DNA from 2 places in the Telluria sp. GW821-FHT07G12 genome. Region 1 is predicted to be linked to the other one. Evidence: predicted binding sites of a transcription regulator. Region 1 holds the regulator's gene; the other holds the start of a gene.
The links. Region 1 encodes sigma-54, which starts transcription at its own class of promoters, with help from an activator protein. Its sites were predicted from a motif close to TGGCANGNAANCTGCTTT; they were not measured.
Positions count from the first base shown of each region.

Region 2: the regulator sigma-54 is predicted to act here: its motif matches at 2,636-2,653, upstream of glnA (type I glutamate--ammonia ligase).

Region 1 is NZ_JBWKQA010000008.1:111,310-116,243, reverse strand. It holds gene AC07PE_RS24200 (GntP family permease) at 1-535, opposite strand, end outside; gene AC07PE_RS24195 (enoyl-CoA hydratase/isomerase family protein) at 664-1,749, opposite strand; gene hpf (ribosome hibernation-promoting factor, HPF/YfiA family) at 1,853-2,221, opposite strand; gene AC07PE_RS24185 (RNA polymerase factor sigma-54) at 2,280-3,764, opposite strand; gene lptB (LPS export ABC transporter ATP-binding protein) at 3,767-4,549, opposite strand; gene lptA (lipopolysaccharide transport periplasmic protein LptA) at 4,549-4,934, opposite strand, start outside.
Region 2 is NZ_JBWKQA010000003.1:427,818-432,751, forward strand. It holds gene AC07PE_RS14510 (TAXI family TRAP transporter solute-binding subunit) at 1-858, shown strand, start outside; gene AC07PE_RS14515 (NHL repeat-containing protein) at 845-1,936, opposite strand; gene AC07PE_RS14520 (rhodanese-like domain-containing protein) at 1,998-2,456, opposite strand; gene glnA (type I glutamate--ammonia ligase) at 2,723-4,138, shown strand; gene AC07PE_RS14530 (DUF4124 domain-containing protein) at 4,269-4,793, shown strand; gene glnL (nitrogen regulation protein NR(II)) at 4,793-4,934, shown strand, end outside.

The sequences.
Region 1 (4,934 bases):
CCGCCCAGCCCGTGGTCTTGAAGAAGGTGGTCGGGATGATGTTCTGGATTTGCGGGGTGCCCGGCAGCGAATCCATCGTGAACGAGAAGGCGCCCAGCGCGATCGCGCCCGGCATCAGGCGCTTCGGGATATTGCTTTGCCGGTAGAGCTCGGCCGCAAACGGGTACACGGCGAACACCACCACGAACAGGGACACGCCGCCATAGGTCAGCAGCGCGCACACGGCGACGATCACGGCGTTTGCGCGCGAGCGGCCGATGTAGCGGATCGCGGCCTGCACGATGGCTTTCGAGAAGCCGGACATCTCGATGACCTTGCCGAACACGGCGCCGAGCATGAAGACGGGGAAGTAGAGCTTGACGAAGCCGACCATCTTTTCCATGAATATCCCGGAAAAGACCGGGGCCACGGCGGAGGGGTCGGTGAACAGGACCGCGCCGAGGGCGGCGATCGGTGCGAACAGGATGACGCTGTAGCCGCGATAGGCGGCCACCATCAGGAAGGCCAGTGCGGCCAGTACGATCAGAAACGACAAAACGGACTCCTCTATTGTTGTGCTTTATCAGGCAATGCGGGTATTTCATCGCCTGATGAAATCATCGCATAAAACACCGTGATTATGTTGCAATGCATTACAGCAAACAGAGGAGCCTGGACGACGCTTCAGTCCAGATGACGCAGCGGATGCGCGTAGGCCGGCCACACCGGCTCGAAGAAGCGCGCCACCATCTCCGGGCTCACCTGCTCCAATGCCGGCGGATTCCAGGCCGGCGCATTGTCCTTGTCGATCACCAGCGCGCGCACGCCTTCCAGCACTTCGCCGTGCTCGAAGTTGCGGCGCACCAGCGAGCGTTCCATGCGCAGGCAGTCGGCCACGTCCATGGCGGCGCCGCGCACCAGCATCTCGCGCGTCACGCACATCATCAGGGGCGAGCGCTGGCGCATTGCGCTTAAAACCTTCTGTGCGAAGGGGCTGTCGTCGCCTTCGAGCGAGGACATCACCGCCTGCACGGACGCTGCGCCGAAGTGCTTGTCGATGAGCGCGCGCTGCGCTTGCAGTTCGCTGGCGCCGGCCTGCTGCGCGAACGGCGCCGCAAAGGCACGGATCGCCTCCGCCAGTTGCGCGCCCGGCGTGGCCGCGATCAGCGCGTTCAAGGCCGCCAGTTCGGCAGCCGGCACGAACACGTCCGCCAGGCCGACGTACAGCGCATCGGCGGCGCCGATGGTCAGTCCGGTCAGGCCCAGGTACATGCCGAGCGCGCCCGGCGCATGCGACAGGAAGTGGCTGCCGCCGACGTCCGGGAACAGGCCGATGTTCACTTCGGGCATCGCCATCTTGGTGCGTTCGGTCACGATGCGCAGGCCCGTGTCCGGGCCGCCCTGGGCGATGCCCATGCCGCCGCCCATCACCACGCCATCCATCAGAGAAATATACGGCTTCGGATAAAAATGGATCAGGTGGTTGAGCGCGTATTCTTCGGTAAAGAAGTCTTCCAGCAGAGCACTGCCGCCAGTCGGGTTCGCATGTCCGGCCTGGTGGAAGAAACGGATGTCGCCGCCTGCGCACAGGGCTTTCTCGCTGGTGCTGGTGATGACGACGGCGTCGACGCCAGCGTCCTCGCGCCAGGCCAGCAAGGCCTCCGTCATTGCGCGCACCATTTCCAGCGACAGCGAGTTCAGGGCCTTGGGACGATCCAGGGTAATGATGCCGGTGCCATTGGCCACACGGGTCTGCACGTATTCGCTCATGTTCTTTTATTTATGAATGGGAAAACGGCATTGTAGCGGCCTACCAAACGAAAAGGGCGCCTGATGCGCCCTTCGTCTTGCTTATGCTGCGCCAGCGGAATGATCACGCTGCAGCGGCAGCTTCTCCTCCTTCAATGTCCTCGTTGGCCATGCGTTTTAGTGCTGTGTGACTGTGGTCCTGCAGCATCTGCTTGTACTTCTGAACCTGCCTGTCCAGGCGGTCCATCAGCATGTCGATCGCAGCGTAGAGGTCGTGCGCAGCGCTGGCGACGTGAACGATCTTCCCAGCAACACGCAGGTTGATCTCGGCCTTCTGGCGTTTTTCTTTCTCGGTGAGATTGTCAATGCAGAGGATGACGTGGGAGTCGATCACTTGATCGAAATGGCGGGTGATGCGTTCGAGCTTGTTCTGTACGTATTCACGGATTGCTGGGGTTACATCGAGATGATGTCCGCTGATAGTGAGATTCATACACACTCCTTTGAAGATGCGCTGTCAGGTTATCAGTATCTGGGTGCCCTGCAGCTTATTACAAGGATTTGCGGAGGCTGACGGGCGGGATCTTCAGCGCCTCACGGTATTTCGCGACCGTGCGGCGTGCGATAACCATTCCCTGTTCCCCTAGCATCTCCGCGATCTTGCTGTCGGATAAAGGGTTCTTGGGGTCTTCTGCTCCTGTGAGTTGTACGATGAGAGCGCGTATCGCGGTCGAGGATGCTTCACCACCTGCCTCGGTCGCAACGTGACTCCCGAAAAAGTACTTCAACTCAAACATGCCGTGCGGCGTCAGCATATATTTCTGAGTTGTGACGCGAGAAATTGTGCTCTCGTGTAGACCTAGTGTATCAGCTATCTCACGTAAAACAAGGGGCCGCATGGCAACCGCGCCATGGGAAAAAAAGTTCCGCTGGCGCTCGACGATTGCTTGCGCGACACGCAGGATCGTGTCGAAGCGCTGGCGCATGTTTTTGATCAGCCACTTGGCTTCCTGCAACTGCGCATTCAGCTGCGATTCCGATTTCCCCTGCTTCAGCAAGGCGGCGTAGATGCTGTTCACGCGCAGGCGCGGCATCACTTCCGGATTCAGCTGCACGCTCCAGCCATCCTTCGCGCGGCGCACGATCACGTCCGGCACCACGAAGTCGGAGACGTCGGATGCGAAGGCCGCGCCCGGATGCGGATTGCACTGGCGGATCACGGCCTGGGCTTCGCGCAGGTCTTCGTCGTCGCAGTCGAGGGCCTTCTTGAGCTTGTTGAATTCGCGCTGCGCGAACCAGGTCAGGTAGCGCTCCACGATGACCAGCGCCATGCGCCGCGTCACCATCGCCACGCCGGGCATGCGGCGGATCTGCAAGGCCAGGCATTCGGCGGCGCTGCGTGCGCCCACGCCCGGCGGGTCCATGCTCTGCACCATCGACAGCGCGGTGCGCAGTTCCTCGAATTCGATCTCGAGTTCGGTCGGCATGCGCGCGTGGATGTCGTCCAGCGATTCTTCCAGGTAGCCGTTGTCGTCGAGGGAGTCGACCACGATCTCGACCAGCGCGCAGTCGCGCGGCGAGATGCAGGTCAGGCGCACCTGTTCCATCAGGTGTTCGCGCAGCGAGATGGGGCTGGCTTCCAGCTGCGGGCGGCCGTCCTCTTCCTCGCCGCCGCTGCCCGAGCGGCCCGATTCGCCCCACTCCATCTCGTGCTCGGCGCCGCCGGCCTCGCCGCTGTCGCCGCCTTCCGACTCGCCGCCGCCGCTGCCATTGCCTTCCTCGCCCTGCCCGGATGCGGGAGGCGAATCGGGCGTGGTGGAAGTCGACGCACCGTTGTTGATCGCACCGTCCGCCAACAGGCGCACCGAGCGATCGAGCGGATCGTCGAGGCGCTCGAGCAGCGGATTCTCACCCAGGACCTGTTCGATCTCCTGGTGGAGTTCGAGCGTGGACAGCTGCAGCAGGCGGATCGACTGCTGGAGTTGCGGCGTCAGCGCAAGATGCTGTGAGGTCTTGAGTTGGAGCGTCTGTTTCATGACTACATCCTGAAGTGTTCACCCAGGTAGACGCGGCGGACGGACTCGTTGGCGATGATGTCGTCGGGACGGCCCGAGGCCAGCACGGCGCCCTGGTTGATGATGTAGGCACGGTCGCAGATGCCGAGCGTCTCGCGCACGTTGTGGTCGGTGATCAGGACGCCGATGCCGCGCTCTTTCAGGAAGCGCACGATACGTTGGATCTCGATCACGGCAATTGGATCCACGCCGGCGAAGGGTTCGTCCAGCAGCACGAAGCGCGGATCGGTGGCCAGCGCGCGCGCGATCTCCACGCGACGCCGCTCGCCGCCCGACAGCGACATCGCCGGGTTCTCGCGCAGCTTCTCGATCTGCAGCTCGGCCAGCAGCTCGTCCAGGCGTTCCTGGATGCGCGCCTTGCTCAGCGGCTTGCCGTTCTCGCGCTGCAGTTCCAGCACGGCGCGGATGTTCTCTTCCACCGTCAGCTTGCGGAAGACCGAGGCTTCCTGCGGCAGGTAGGACAGGCCGAGCATGGCGCGGCGGTGGATCGGCAGGCTCGTGATGTCGGTGCCGTTGATGACGATGGCGCCGGCTTCGGCCGGCACCAGGCCCACGATCATGTAGAACGAGGTGGTCTTGCCGGCGCCGTTCGGGCCGAGCAGTCCCACCACCTCGCCGCAGGCGACCTCCAGCGAGACGTCGCGCACCACCAGGCGCTTGCCGTAGCTTTTCTGCAGTCCCTTGGCGACCAGGGTGCTGCCACCGCATGCGATGTCGGCCGTGGCGGCGTTTGCTTGTACATCCATCATTGCTTTCCTGCTTCCGGTTGCGCTGCCGAGGCCGGGCGGCGCGTGTAAAAAGTGACGCTGACGCGATCCTTGCCCGGCTTGTCGCTGCCGCTCACGTCATTCATGTTCAACAGGACTTCTTTGCGGGCGTCGTAGGAAATGAACGGGCCGCTCATCTCTCTGGTCACGGTGCGGCCGTCCAGCTGCCTGATGACGGCGTGCGAGATCAGTTTGACGACATCCGTGCGCTCGTCATATTCCATGCGCTCGCCGTAGCCTTCGGCCCACTCGTCAGCGCCGCCGTCGCGCTTCTGGCGAAACGACGCGGTCTTGCCGTTCGCCCCGAACAGCACCACGGTCCGATAGCCATCCGGCGTTTCCCTGATCTCGGCGCGCTCGGCCT
Region 2 (4,934 bases), on a different contig from region 1:
CGCCAGGTCTTGTCGGTGAATGGCGTCGAGCCGAGTCAGCTGACGATTTCATCGCTGGAAAACACGCCGGCCACCGTCGAGCTGCTGGCCGGCCATATCGACGGCATCGTGTTCAGCTCCGCGCCGGAAGCGCCGCTGATCCAGATGCTGCTGCAGACGCCCGGCATCAAGCTGTTCGACTTCCGCCAGGCCGAAGCCTATACGCGGCGCCTGCCTTTCCTGACCCATGTGGTGCTGCCGCGCGGGATCGTCGATCTCGGGCGCGACATCCCGGCCCAGGATTTCCACCTGATCGCACCGACCGCGACCCTGGTCGCGCGCGAGGGCCTGCATCCGGCCCTGGTCGACGAATTCGTGAAGTCGGCCACCGAGATCCACGGCGGGGCAGGCTGGTTCTCGCAGCAGGGCCAGTTCCCGTCGCCGAAGTACACCGAGATTCCGGTCTCGCGCGAAGCCGCGAAATACTACCGCGACGGTCCGCCTTTCCTGCAGCGCTACCTGTCGTTCTGGCTGGCGAACCTGTTCGACCGCCTGTGGGTCGTGGTGGTGGCGCTGGCGGCGCTGGTGATCCCGCTGTCGAAGATCGTGCCGCCGCTGTACGTGTGGCGCATCCGTTCGCGCGTCTACCGCTGGTATGGCCAGCTGCGCGCGGTCGAGCAGGCGCTGGAGAGCGCCGATCCGGCGCAGTGCGAGGAGGTGCGCGCCGACCTGCTGCGCCGCCTCGACGACATCGAGGCGCGCGTGAACCACATCTCGATCCCGCTGGCTTACGCCGATGCGCTGTATGGCCTGCGCAGCCACATCAACTTCGTGCGCCAGCGCGTGCGCGGCAGTCTGAAAAATCCTACGGCAGGGTGATCTTCACGATCGCATTGCCGGCTATCGCGTAGAGCGTCCCCTTGCCGTCGCCCGTCAGCCCGCCCAGCGCGGGCAGGGCGCCCGGCCCGTTCCCGAGCTGCAGCGCCGTGGCGCCGGCCGTGCCGGCCACCGTCGACACCAACCGGTCCGGTGTAATTTTCCTGATCAGGTTATTTCCGGCGTCGGCGGCGTACAGATTGCCGCCAGCGTCGAGCGTCAGCGCGATGACGTGGTCGAAGCGGGCCGCGCCGGCGAGCCCGTCGGCGACACCGGGGCCGCCGGACAGCCCGGCCAGCACCAGTCTGGCGCCGGATGGGTCGATGCGGCTGACCGTGCTGGCGAAGTCGCCCACGTAGACCGTGCCGTCCCTGGCGGCGGCGAGGCCGCGCTGCTGGAAGGCATGGCTGCCGAGGACGCTGGCGATGTTGTCCAGCCGCGCCACGCCGTCGACCATGGTGACGGCGCCGGTGGGCGCGATCTTGCGGATGCCGATCGCGTTGGCCACGGCCACGTTGGCGAAGCCGTCCACCGCGATGCCGCTGCCGTAGAAATAGGGGATCTCGCTGCCGCTCACAACGGTGGCCGTGTCGAGCGTGGCGATGGTGCGGACCACGCCACTCGGGTCGATTTCGCGCACGGCCAGGCCGTCGGTGGCGTACAGCCTGCCGTCGGGCGAAGCGGCGATGGCGGTCAGGAAGGCGAAGCCCGCCGTGCCGGCCGCGCCGTCGACGCTCTGGCAGCGCAGCGGCGAGCCGGCGATGGTGCTGACGGCGCCCGAGCCGGCGATCTTGCGGATGCTGCAGTTGTCGCGGTCGGCCACGAACAGGTTGCCGGCCGTGTCGGCCGCGATGCCGACCGGATGGCCGAAGCGCGCGGCGGCCCCGCTGGCGTCGATGTTGCCGGCTTCCGTGGCGCTGCCGGCCACCAGCGCCAGGGTCGTCACGCGGGCGGAGGAGGCCGGTGCGCCGGGCCCGGTCGCGCCGGCGCTGCCGCCTCCGCCGCCGCAGGATGCGCACAGTGCCGCCAGCAGCGTCGCCTGCAAAACTGACGCGAACGGTCGTGCTATTTTTGCTGTCATGCCGGTCCCCGAATATTGTGTTTTCGGCATCCTAGCATGGCGAATGGCTGTGTGCAGCCGCTCAGGCCCCGATCCAGGGCAGGCCGGCCTTGCACCAGCCGCCCACCGTCTTGCGGTGGCCTTCGCCGTCGCGGTCGCCTTCGAAGCCTTCCAGAATGTCGAAGGCATCCGTGTAACCGAGTTCGGTTGCCACGCGGGCGGCGTGACGCGAGCGCACGCCCGAGCGGCACAGGAACAGCAGCACGTCTTCCTTGTCCGCGGTCTGCTGCAGCTGGGTGGCGAAGTCCGGGTTCGGCGCGCCACCCGGGTACAGGGTCCATTGCACCGCACCGTGCTGGGCTTCCGGAATGGCGGGGCGGCCGATCCAGTCGCGCTCCGCATTCGTGCGCACGTCGACCAGTTTTACGCGCGGGTCGGACTGGAGCAGGGCATAGGCTTCCTGCGGCGTGACGGCGCCGGCGTAAGGCTGGCCGGGAGCGCGCTCGCGGGCCTTGTTCAGGATATCGTCGGTGGTGGTCATGCTGTTCTCCTAAATAGTGCAACCCGCCTCAAGTTGGTGCATACTGCGCCACTTGCACCAGTCTGGTGCGTATGGATGAGATCGCATCAAAACCGTGCGCCCATATCGGGTCATTGATTTTACGGGTCAAATGTCGGGTGCACCAACGACAGATTGCTTATTTGCTCATGGACAAGAGCTGGCACACTTACTGCTTATAAGACCATGCGCCTGTCGCACGCCCCGTTGGCGTCGCCGACACCCCTTTTTCAATCAGGAGAATACGAATGGCAAGGACCGCCGCAGATGTAATGCAGATGCTGAAGGATAACGAAGTCAAGTTCGTCGATTTGCGTTTCGCGGATACCCGCGGCAAAGAGCAGCACGTGACCGTTCCCATCTCGCACTTTGACGAAGACAAGTTCGAATCCGGCCACGCCTTCGACGGCTCCTCGATCGCCGGCTGGAAAGGCATCGAAGCATCCGACATGCTGCTGATCCCGGACCCGAACACCGCCAACCTCGACCCGTTCATGGAAGAGACCACCGTCTTCATGCAGTGCGACGTGATCGAACCGTCGGACGGCAAGGGCTACGACCGCGACCCGCGCTCGATCGCCAAGCGCGCCGAAGCCTACCTGAAGTCCTCGGGCCTGGGCGACACCGCCTTCTTCGGTCCGGAGCCGGAATTCTTCATCTTCGACTCGGTCCACTGGAAGATCGACATGTCGGGTTCGATGGTCAAGATCAGCTCGGAAGAAGCCTCCTGGTCGACCGACAAGGAATTCGAAGGCGGCAACAGCGGCCACCGTCCGACCGTCAAGGGCGGCTACTTCCCGGTCCCGCCGGTCGACAGCTTCCAGGACATGCGTTCGGAAATGTGCCTGATCCTCGAATCGCTGGGCATCCCGGTCGAAGTGCATCACCACGAAGTGGCCGGCGCCGGCCAGAACGAAATCGGCACCAAGTTCTCGACCCTGGTCGAGCGCGCCGACTGGACCCAGAACCTGAAGTACGTGGTCTGGAACGTCGCCCACAGCTACGGCAAGACCGCCACCTTCATGCCGAAGCCGATGAACGGCGATAACGGCTCGGGCATGCACGTGCACCAGTCGATCTGGAAGGACGGCAAGAACCTGTTCGCCGGCGACGGCTATGCCGGCCTGTCGGAAACCGCCCTGTACTACATCGGCGGCATCATCAAGCACGCCAAGGCCCTGAACGCGATCACCAACCCGGGCACCAACTCGTACAAGCGCCTGGTGCCTGGCTACGAAGCTCCGGTCAAGCTGGCCTATTCGGCCCGCAACCGTTCGGCGTCGATCCGCATCCCGCACGTGGCGAACCCGAAGGGCCGCCGCATCGAGACCCGCTTCCCGGACCCGCTGGCCAACGTCTACCTGTGCTTCGCCGCGCTGCTGATGGCAGGCCTGGACGGCATCCAGAACAAGATCCACCCGGGCGAAGCCGCGACCAAGGACCTGTACCACCTGCCGCCGGAAGAAGACAAGCTGATCCCGACCGTGTGCGCATCGCTGGAAGAAGCCCTGGACGCGCTGAACAAGGACCGCGAGTTCCTGACCCGCGGCGGCGTGTTCAGCGACAGCATGATCGACGCCTACATCGAGCTGAAGATGGGTGAAGTGCAGCGTCTGCGCATGACCCCGCACCCGGCCGAATTCGACATGTACTATTCGTCGTAAGTGTAGCCACGCGGCAACAAGAACTCGGGGAGGCCGCCAGGCACCCCCGAGTTTTTTTTCGTTTCAATATGGATGCGGTATAGTCGGAAGATTCCCAAACAGGCACATCGTGCAGACTGACCTGATGCGAATGACAAGTACCGCTTTCATCAAGCGCCCGATCGGGATCCTCCTGGCCGTCGCGCTGGCCACGCCGGCCCTTGCCCAATCCGTGGTCTACCGCTGCGTGGACAAGGAAGGCCGCGTGCTCTACACCGATACGAACGCCGGCAACTGCAAGGTGGTCGATTCGGTCGTGTCCGGCGCCATCTCGACGCCGCCGGCTGCCAGCCGTCCGCCGGCCGGCATGCGCCAGGGCGCCGCCCGTCCGGCAGCCAGCCCGGCCGCCAGTCCCGCCAACTTCCCGCGCGTGGACAATGCCGCCCAGCGCGCCCGCGACGACGACCGCCGCGCCATCCTCGACGAGGAACTGCGCGCCGAAGAGAAGAAGCTGGCCGACCTGAAGCGCGTATTCAACAACGGCGAGCCGGAACGCCAGGGCAACGAGCGCAATTACGCCAAGTACCAGGAGCGCGTGGCCCAGATGCGCGACGACATCGGCCGCGCCGAGAAGAACGTTGAAGCGCTCAAGCGCGAAATCGCCAACATCCGCTAATGGACAACACATCGCAGGAACGCTTCGCCGGTCTCGACCTGCTGGCATCGAGCGTGCTGGTGGCCGATGCCGCCGGCCTGGTGCGCTATGCGAACCCGGCCGCCGAGCATCTGCTCGAAGTCTCGGTCAAATCGCTGTCGC